Regions from separate parts of the Pseudomonas sp. JDS28PS106 genome, predicted to be linked through region 1. Evidence: predicted binding sites of a transcription regulator. Region 1 holds the regulator's gene; the other holds the start of a gene.
The links. Region 1 encodes FliA, which starts transcription of late flagellar genes. Its sites were predicted from a motif close to CTAAAGTTTNNNNNNNNNNNGCCGNTAA; they were not measured.

Region 1 (3,482 bases):
ACCTGACCGGTCAGGTCCTGGTAATCCTGGGCCAGCAGGATGTCGTTGAGGTGAGTGGCAACGGCGTGGGTTTCCTTTTCGCTACGCGTCAGGAAACCGTCGACCCGCTTGGCCAGATCACGAAACTCTTCGGCGCCGATTTCGCGGCGCATGAAACGTCCCCAGTCCTCGCTCAACGCCTTGGCGTCGGCGCTGAGGCTGTTCATCAACGGCGTGCTTTGCTCGACCAGGTCCATCGTGCGATTGGCCGCACCCTCGGTCAGTCGCACCACATATGACAGACGCTCGGTCGCGTCAGTGATCTGCGACACTTCTTCGGCTTGCGGCATGTGCGGGTCGATCTGGAAATTGACGATCGCGCTGTGCAACTCGCGGGTCAGTTTGCCGACTTCCTGGTACAGGCCGCGATCACGGGTCTGGTTAAGCTCATGGATGAGTTGCACGGCATCGCCGAACCGGCCTTTTTCAAGACTGGTGACGAGTTCCTGTGCGTGCCTCTTGAGGGTGGCTTCGAAGTCACCCAACGAATCTTTGTTCTCCATAGCGCCCTCGCGGCATGCCTCAGCTATTGACGCGTTCGAAGATCTTTTCGATCTTCTCTTGCAGCACCTGGGCGGTAAAAGGCTTAACCACGTAACCGTTCACGCCGGCCTGGGCAGCTTCGATGATCTGCTCCCGCTTGGCTTCGGCGGTCACCATCAGCACCGGAAGATTCTTCAGACGTTCGTCCTGACGGACCTGACGCAAAAGATCGATACCGGACATGCCAGGCATGTTCCAGTCGGTCACCAGAAAATCGAAGGCGCCGCTTTGCAGCATCGGCAGCGCGGTAATACCGTCGTCCGCTTCCGATGTGTTGGTGAACCCCAGGTCACGCAGCAGGTTCTTGATGATGCGCCGCATCGTCGAGAAGTCATCGACGATAAGGATTTTCATGTTCTTGTCCAATTCGACCTCCAAGCAGTCTTTGACGCGTTCAGCACCTGAACGCGCTGTTCAATCAATACTGGCACAGCACACCCCCGGCTGTACGAAACACGACGGGCTTGGCACAACGACAGCCACATACTTCAAGCGGCCTTCGGGTCTTCACCCGCAAGGCCGCCTGTTCGATCCGTCCCATTACCACGTAACGCTCTGCACAGCCAGTTCCAGTCACTGCGCGCCCACTGGACGCGCCTTGCCTGTCAACGCGCTCGCCACTCTCCCAAACGCCCCCGCAAACGAGCGGCGCACTGGCTGTGTAACTGACTGACCCGCGATTCGCTGACCCCCAGGACCTCACCGATTTCCTTGAGGTTCAGCTCTTCGTCGTAGTACAGCGCCAATACCAGACGCTCGCGCTCCGGCAGATTGGCAATTGCATCGGCCAACGCGGCCTGGAAGCGCTCATCTTCCAGATCGCGCGACGGTTCGAGCGAAGCGCTCGCGCCGTCCTCGTGCAGCCCTTCATGCTCGCCGTCCTGCAACAGGTCGTCGAAGCTGAACAGTCGGCTGCCCAGGGTATCGTTCAAAATCCCGTAGTAATCGTCGAGACTCAACTGGAGTTCGGCAGCAACTTCGTGATCTTTAGCGTCACGGCCGGTTCTCGCTTCGATTGCGCGAATCGCGTCACTGACCATGCGCGTGTTTCGATGCACCGAACGGGGTGCCCAGTCACCTTTGCGCACTTCGTCGAGCATCGCGCCACGAATCCGGATGCCGGCATACGTCTCGAAACTCGCGCCCTTGGTGGAGTCGTACTTGGTCGACACCTCCAGCAGACCGATCATGCCGGCCTGGATCAGGTCCTCGACCTGAACGCTGGCCGGCAGACGCGCCAGCAGATGGTAAGCGATACGTTTGACCAGCGGCGCGTAGCGCTCGATCAGCTCGTACTGCGAGTTTCTGGAAGCCTTGCTATACATTTGAAATCCGCTCGCAGTCATTGGACGGAACCTGCGCTGGTCTGGTGAACAAGCCGTTCGACGAAGAATTCAAGATGACCTCTTGGGTTGGCCGGCAAGGGCCATGTATCTACTTTCTGGGCAATGGCCTTGAAGGCCAGCGCACATTTGGAACGGGGAAACGCTTCGTACACCGCGCGCTGCTTCTGCACCGCCTTGCGCACGCACTCGTCGTAAGGAACAGCGCCGACATACTGCAGCGCCACGTCCAGGAACCTGTCGGTCACCTTGGTCAGCTTGGCAAACAGGTTGCGGCCTTCCTGCGGGCTCTGCGCCATGTTGGCGAGCACCCGGAAGCGATTCATGCCGTAGTCGCGGTTGAGCAACTTGATCAGCGCGTAGGCGTCGGTGATGGAAGTCGGCTCGTCGCAGACCACCAGCAGCACTTCCTGGGCCGCGCGCACGAAGCTCACCACCGACTCGCCGATACCGGCGGCCGTGTCGATCACCAGCACATCGAGATTGTCGCCCACCTCGCTGAACGCCTGGATCAGACCGGCGTGCTGCGCGGGCGTCAGATGCACCATGCTCTGGGTACCCGAAGCGGCGGGCACGATGCGCACGCCGCCCGGCCCCTGCAGGAGCACATCGCGCAGTTCGCAACGACCTTCCATGACGTCGGCCAGCGTACGCTTGGGCGTCAGACCCAGCAGCACGTCGACGTTCGCCAGACCCAGATCGGCGTCGAGCAGCATGACGCGCCGGCCGAGTTCGGCCAGGGCCAGTGAAAGGTTCACCGACACGTTCGTCTTGCCTACGCCACCTTTGCCACCGGTCACCGCGATGACCTGTACGGGATGCATGCTGCCCATGTTATTTCTTTACCTTGTCTTGCGTAGACCGAAGCCACATTACGGGCTGCATGCTCGAATCCGAACGATGCTTGGCAGACCATTGATGCAGGGACATTCCACTGGTACCCATCACTTAACCCACTCTCTTGCCGGGGGTGTGATAGAGGTCGGCAAACATATCAGCCATCGCTTCCTCACTCGGTTCGTCCTGCATCTGCACACTTACGGCACGGCTCACCAACTGGTGGCGGCGCGGCAGATGCACGTCGTCAGGAATGCGCGGCCCGTCGGTCAGATACGCTACGGGCAATTCGTGGCTGATTGCGAGGCTCAGCACTTCGCCGAGGCTCGCGGTTTCGTCCAGCTTGGTCAGAATGCATCCGGCCAGGCCGCAACGCTTGTAACTGTGGTACGCGGCTGACAGCACCTGCTTCTGGCTGGTGGTCGCCAGGACCAGATAGTTGCGCGAGCGGATGCCACGACCCGCCAGGCTTTCCAGTTGCAGACGCAGCGCAGGATCGCTGGCTTGCAGGCCGGCGGTATCGATCAATACCACGCGCTTGCGAATCAGCGGCTCCAGCGCCTGGGCCAGGGACTGGCCCGGGTCCAGATGAGTCACCGGCACGTTCAGGATGCGGCCCAGTGTCTTGAGCTGCTCCTGCGCGCCGATACGAAAACTGTCCATGCTGACCAGCGCGATGTTCTGCGCGCCGTACTTGAGCACGTAGCGGGCGGCCAGCTT
Region 2 (3,482 bases), on a different contig from region 1:
GGTTGGTCTTCATCCTCCGCAGGCTCGCTTCGCAGGAGCGCTGCATGGCGGCGCGACCGGCATTGTGCGGATACACCTTGCTGACGATGAACACCTTGTCCCGCTGCCCGGCAATCGCCTGGCCGACGATTTCCTCGGCGCCACCTTCGGCATACATCTCGGCGGTATCGATCAGGGTCAGCCCTTGCTCGATGCCCAGGCACAGCCCGGCGATCTCGGCCGAGCGCCGATCTTCGTTCTCGCCCATGTGCCAGGTGCCTTGGCCCAGGACCGGCACGTCGTGGCCGGCCATTTGCAGTGTGCGCATCTATACGCCCTCCCAGTGATAGGCCTCTGGCAACAAGACCCGCATCAGGTTCCATGCGGGTCGTCGCAGCGCAGGTCAGACGCGGAACTGTCTGAGCAGGCCGTTGAGCTGCTCGCTCAGTCCGAGCAGGTGCTGGCTGGCGTCGGTCGACTGCTCGGCCGCCAGAGCGGTGCTCTGGGAGAGCTGAGCGGCCTGCGTCACGTTCTGGTTGATGTCGTCGACCACATGGGATTGTTGTAGCGTGGCGCTCGCAATCGAAGCGTTCAGGCTGTTGAGATTACGCAGCGCCTGACTGATGGAGGTCAGGCTCTGTCCGGCCTGATGAGCCTGCTCGATGGTCAGTTGCGAAGACCGGCTGGAATCGCCGATCACCTTCACCGCCGCATCGGAATGACGCTGCAGGCGTTCGATCATGGCCTGGATTTCGGCCGTTGATTTCTGGGTGCGCTGGGCCAGCAGCCTTACCTCGTCGGCCACCACCGCAAAGCCGCGACCCTGTTCGCCGGCCCGTGCCGCTTCGATGGCGGCGTTGAGCGCCAGCAGGTTGGTCTGCTCGGCAATGGAACTGATCACCTCCAGTACGCTGCCGATCTGAGTGCTTTCGCTTGCCAGGGTCTGCATGACTTCGACAGCCTGGCCGATGGTCGCGGACAGATGTTCGATCTGCCGCAGACTGTTGTCGATGTTGACCTGGCCCTGCTGCGCCTGGGATTCCGCGTCACGCATCTCACTGGCGGCATGCTCGGCATTCTTCGCCACATCCTGCACCCCGTAGGTCACCTCGTTGACGGCGGTGGCCACCAGGTCCATCTGCTGCGACTGCTGCTGGCTACGCGACTGAGCCTGCTCGGCGTTGCGGCCCAGTTCAGTGGAAGCACCGGCCAGACCCACGGCGGACGTCTGCAGCTGGCTTACGACGTTGCGCAGCTTGGCGACGAAAGCGTTGAAATGCCGGGCCAGCTCGGCGACCTCATCCTTGCCGTCGGTCTCCAGGGTGCGGGTCAGGTCGCTTTCGCCGCTGGAAATGTTCGCCATGGCCTGAACGGCGGTGCGAAGCGGCCTGACGATGCTGCGTACGATCAACCCGAGCAGCACCATCATGACCAGCACGATGGCCGCGCTGTAGAGCAGGGCATGGATCACCTGCTGCCGGAACTCGGCGGCGACGTCGTCGACATAGACTCCCGAACCCAGCACCCAGCCCCAAGGCTGAAACAGCTGTACGTAAGACGTCTTTCTCACCGGTTCGCTGGCACCAGGCTTGGGCCAGCGATAATCGACAAGCCCGGCGCCCTTACCGCGGGCGATCGTCACCATCTCGTTGAAGACGGCAAACCCGTCGGGGTCGCGGATGCCGGACAGGTCCTGACCTTCGAGCTTGGGGTTGGTCGGATGCATGACCATCGCCGGGCGCAAATCGTTGATCCAGAAATAGTCGCTCTGCCCGTAGCGCAGGGTCCGGATCGCCTGAAGCGCCTGCTGTTGCGCTGCTTCGCGAGTCAGCGAGCCCGCGGTTTCCAGCCCATGATAGTAGGCGAGCAGGCCGCTGGCGGTCTGCACCACATGCGTCGTTTTCTCGGCCTTGGCACGATACAGATCGTCGTGGATCTGCTTGAGCATGGCGGCCGCCAGTACGAAAAGCATCAGTACCGCGACAAAGAGAATCAGCCACAACCGCCGGCCTATGGTCAAACTGCGCAAGTTCATGGTCATTTCCCCGATATCCTTATTGTTGTTTTGAGCAAGCCCCGGCTGGGTTTCGGTTCTTCTCTAAAGCGTCTCGGCCCGAAATGACCAAACCTGAGCAGGGAGTCACGTTTTTTTACGCGGGTCTCTTTATGTAGGTAATGACTTACAGCAAGTCAGGCAAATGGCTATGTTCTCGGCGGCTGGTGGGGGGTAGGATTCGATTCAACAGCTGCAGCGATGGATCGCTGCGGTGGTCAGGGAGGATCGACCATAGCCAGGAGGCCGCCGACAGGATGTCGGGATGGTCATGTTTGCAAAACGACCCGCTTCGGCGGGTTTTTTGCGTTTGGGAGTCAGTGATTTCCAGCGCGTATCCGTAGGAGCCAGCTTGCTGGCGATGAATGACAACGCGGTTTGTGCTGCCGCGCTGCGGCAGCTCGCCAGCAAGCTGGCTCCTACAGTAGGCAGGGCAATGTCCGTAGCCAGTAAACCAACGACGCCAGTCCTGGTCTGAACGATGTCACGCCAATCACCCCTGGCTGTGATTCAATACGTGTCGTTCACGTTTCACTATCGATCAAGGATATTCATTTTGGCTGCTGGAAGTCTGTTGACCCTGCTGGACGACATCGCAACGCTGCTCGACGACGTAGCGCTCGCTACCAAGAAAACCGCTGGTGTGCTCGGCGACGATCTGGCGCTCAATGCGCAGCAAGTCACCGGCGTGTCCGCTGACCGCGAGTTGCCGGTGGTCTGGGCGGTTGCCAAGGGTTCCCTGCTCAACAAGGCCATTCTCGTCCCCGCCGCATTGTTGATCAGCGCCTTTGTCCCCTGGCTGATCACGCCATTGCTGATGATCGGCGGTGCATTCCTATGCTTCGAAGGGTTCGAGAAGATCGCCCATAAATGGCTGCACCCCGAAACCGGTGCCGTACACGAAGAGCGCAAGACGGCCGCCGCCGACGCCAAGGTCGACATGGTCGCGTTCGAGAAAGAGCGCATCAAAGGCGCGATACGTACCGACTTCATCCTGTCGGCCGAGATCATCGTACTGGCGCTCGGCGTGGTGTCGTCCAGGCCGTTCCTGGATCAGGTCGGCGTGCTGGTGATCGTCGCGCTGGTCATCACGCTGGGCGTTTACGGGCTGGTCGCGGGTATCGTCAAGCTCGATGACCTGGGCCTGTACCTGAAGAAAAAGGCCGGCTCGGCTGCTCAAGCCATCGGCAACGGCCTGCTATGGCTGGCGCCGGTATTGATGAAAGTGCTGTCGATCCTGGGGACGGCCGCGATGTTCATGGTCGGTGGCGGCATTCTGGTGCATGGCCTGCCGTTCCTGCATCACCTGGTTGAAGGCGTAACCGGTCAGGTCGCTTCAGCGGCCGGCGCTGTGGCGGTGATCGTGCCGACCTTGCTGGACGCCGTGGCAGGTATCGTCGCAGGCGCCGTGCTGGTGCTGGCGTTCACGCTGGTGAGCAAAGTCTGGAAA

Region 2: TRP66_RS22760 (methyl-accepting chemotaxis protein) is a predicted target of FliA. The motif match lies at 2,085-2,112, and genes of this name have one in related genera.

What each region holds. Positions count from the first base shown of each region.
Region 1 covers NZ_JBAJGT010000009.1:68,725-72,206, reverse strand. The annotation lists gene TRP66_RS15935 (protein phosphatase CheZ) at 1-542, opposite strand, end outside; gene TRP66_RS15930 (chemotaxis response regulator CheY) at 562-936, opposite strand; gene fliA (RNA polymerase sigma factor FliA) at 1,188-1,928, opposite strand; gene fleN (flagellar synthesis regulator FleN) at 1,925-2,758, opposite strand; gene flhF (flagellar biosynthesis protein FlhF) at 2,874-3,482, opposite strand, start outside.
Region 2 covers NZ_JBAJGT010000022.1:10,664-14,145, reverse strand. The annotation lists gene TRP66_RS22765 (aldo/keto reductase) at 1-307, opposite strand, end outside; gene TRP66_RS22760 (methyl-accepting chemotaxis protein) at 383-2,014, opposite strand; gene TRP66_RS22755 (hypothetical protein) at 2,298-2,510, shown strand; gene TRP66_RS22750 (DUF808 domain-containing protein) at 2,589-3,482, shown strand, end outside.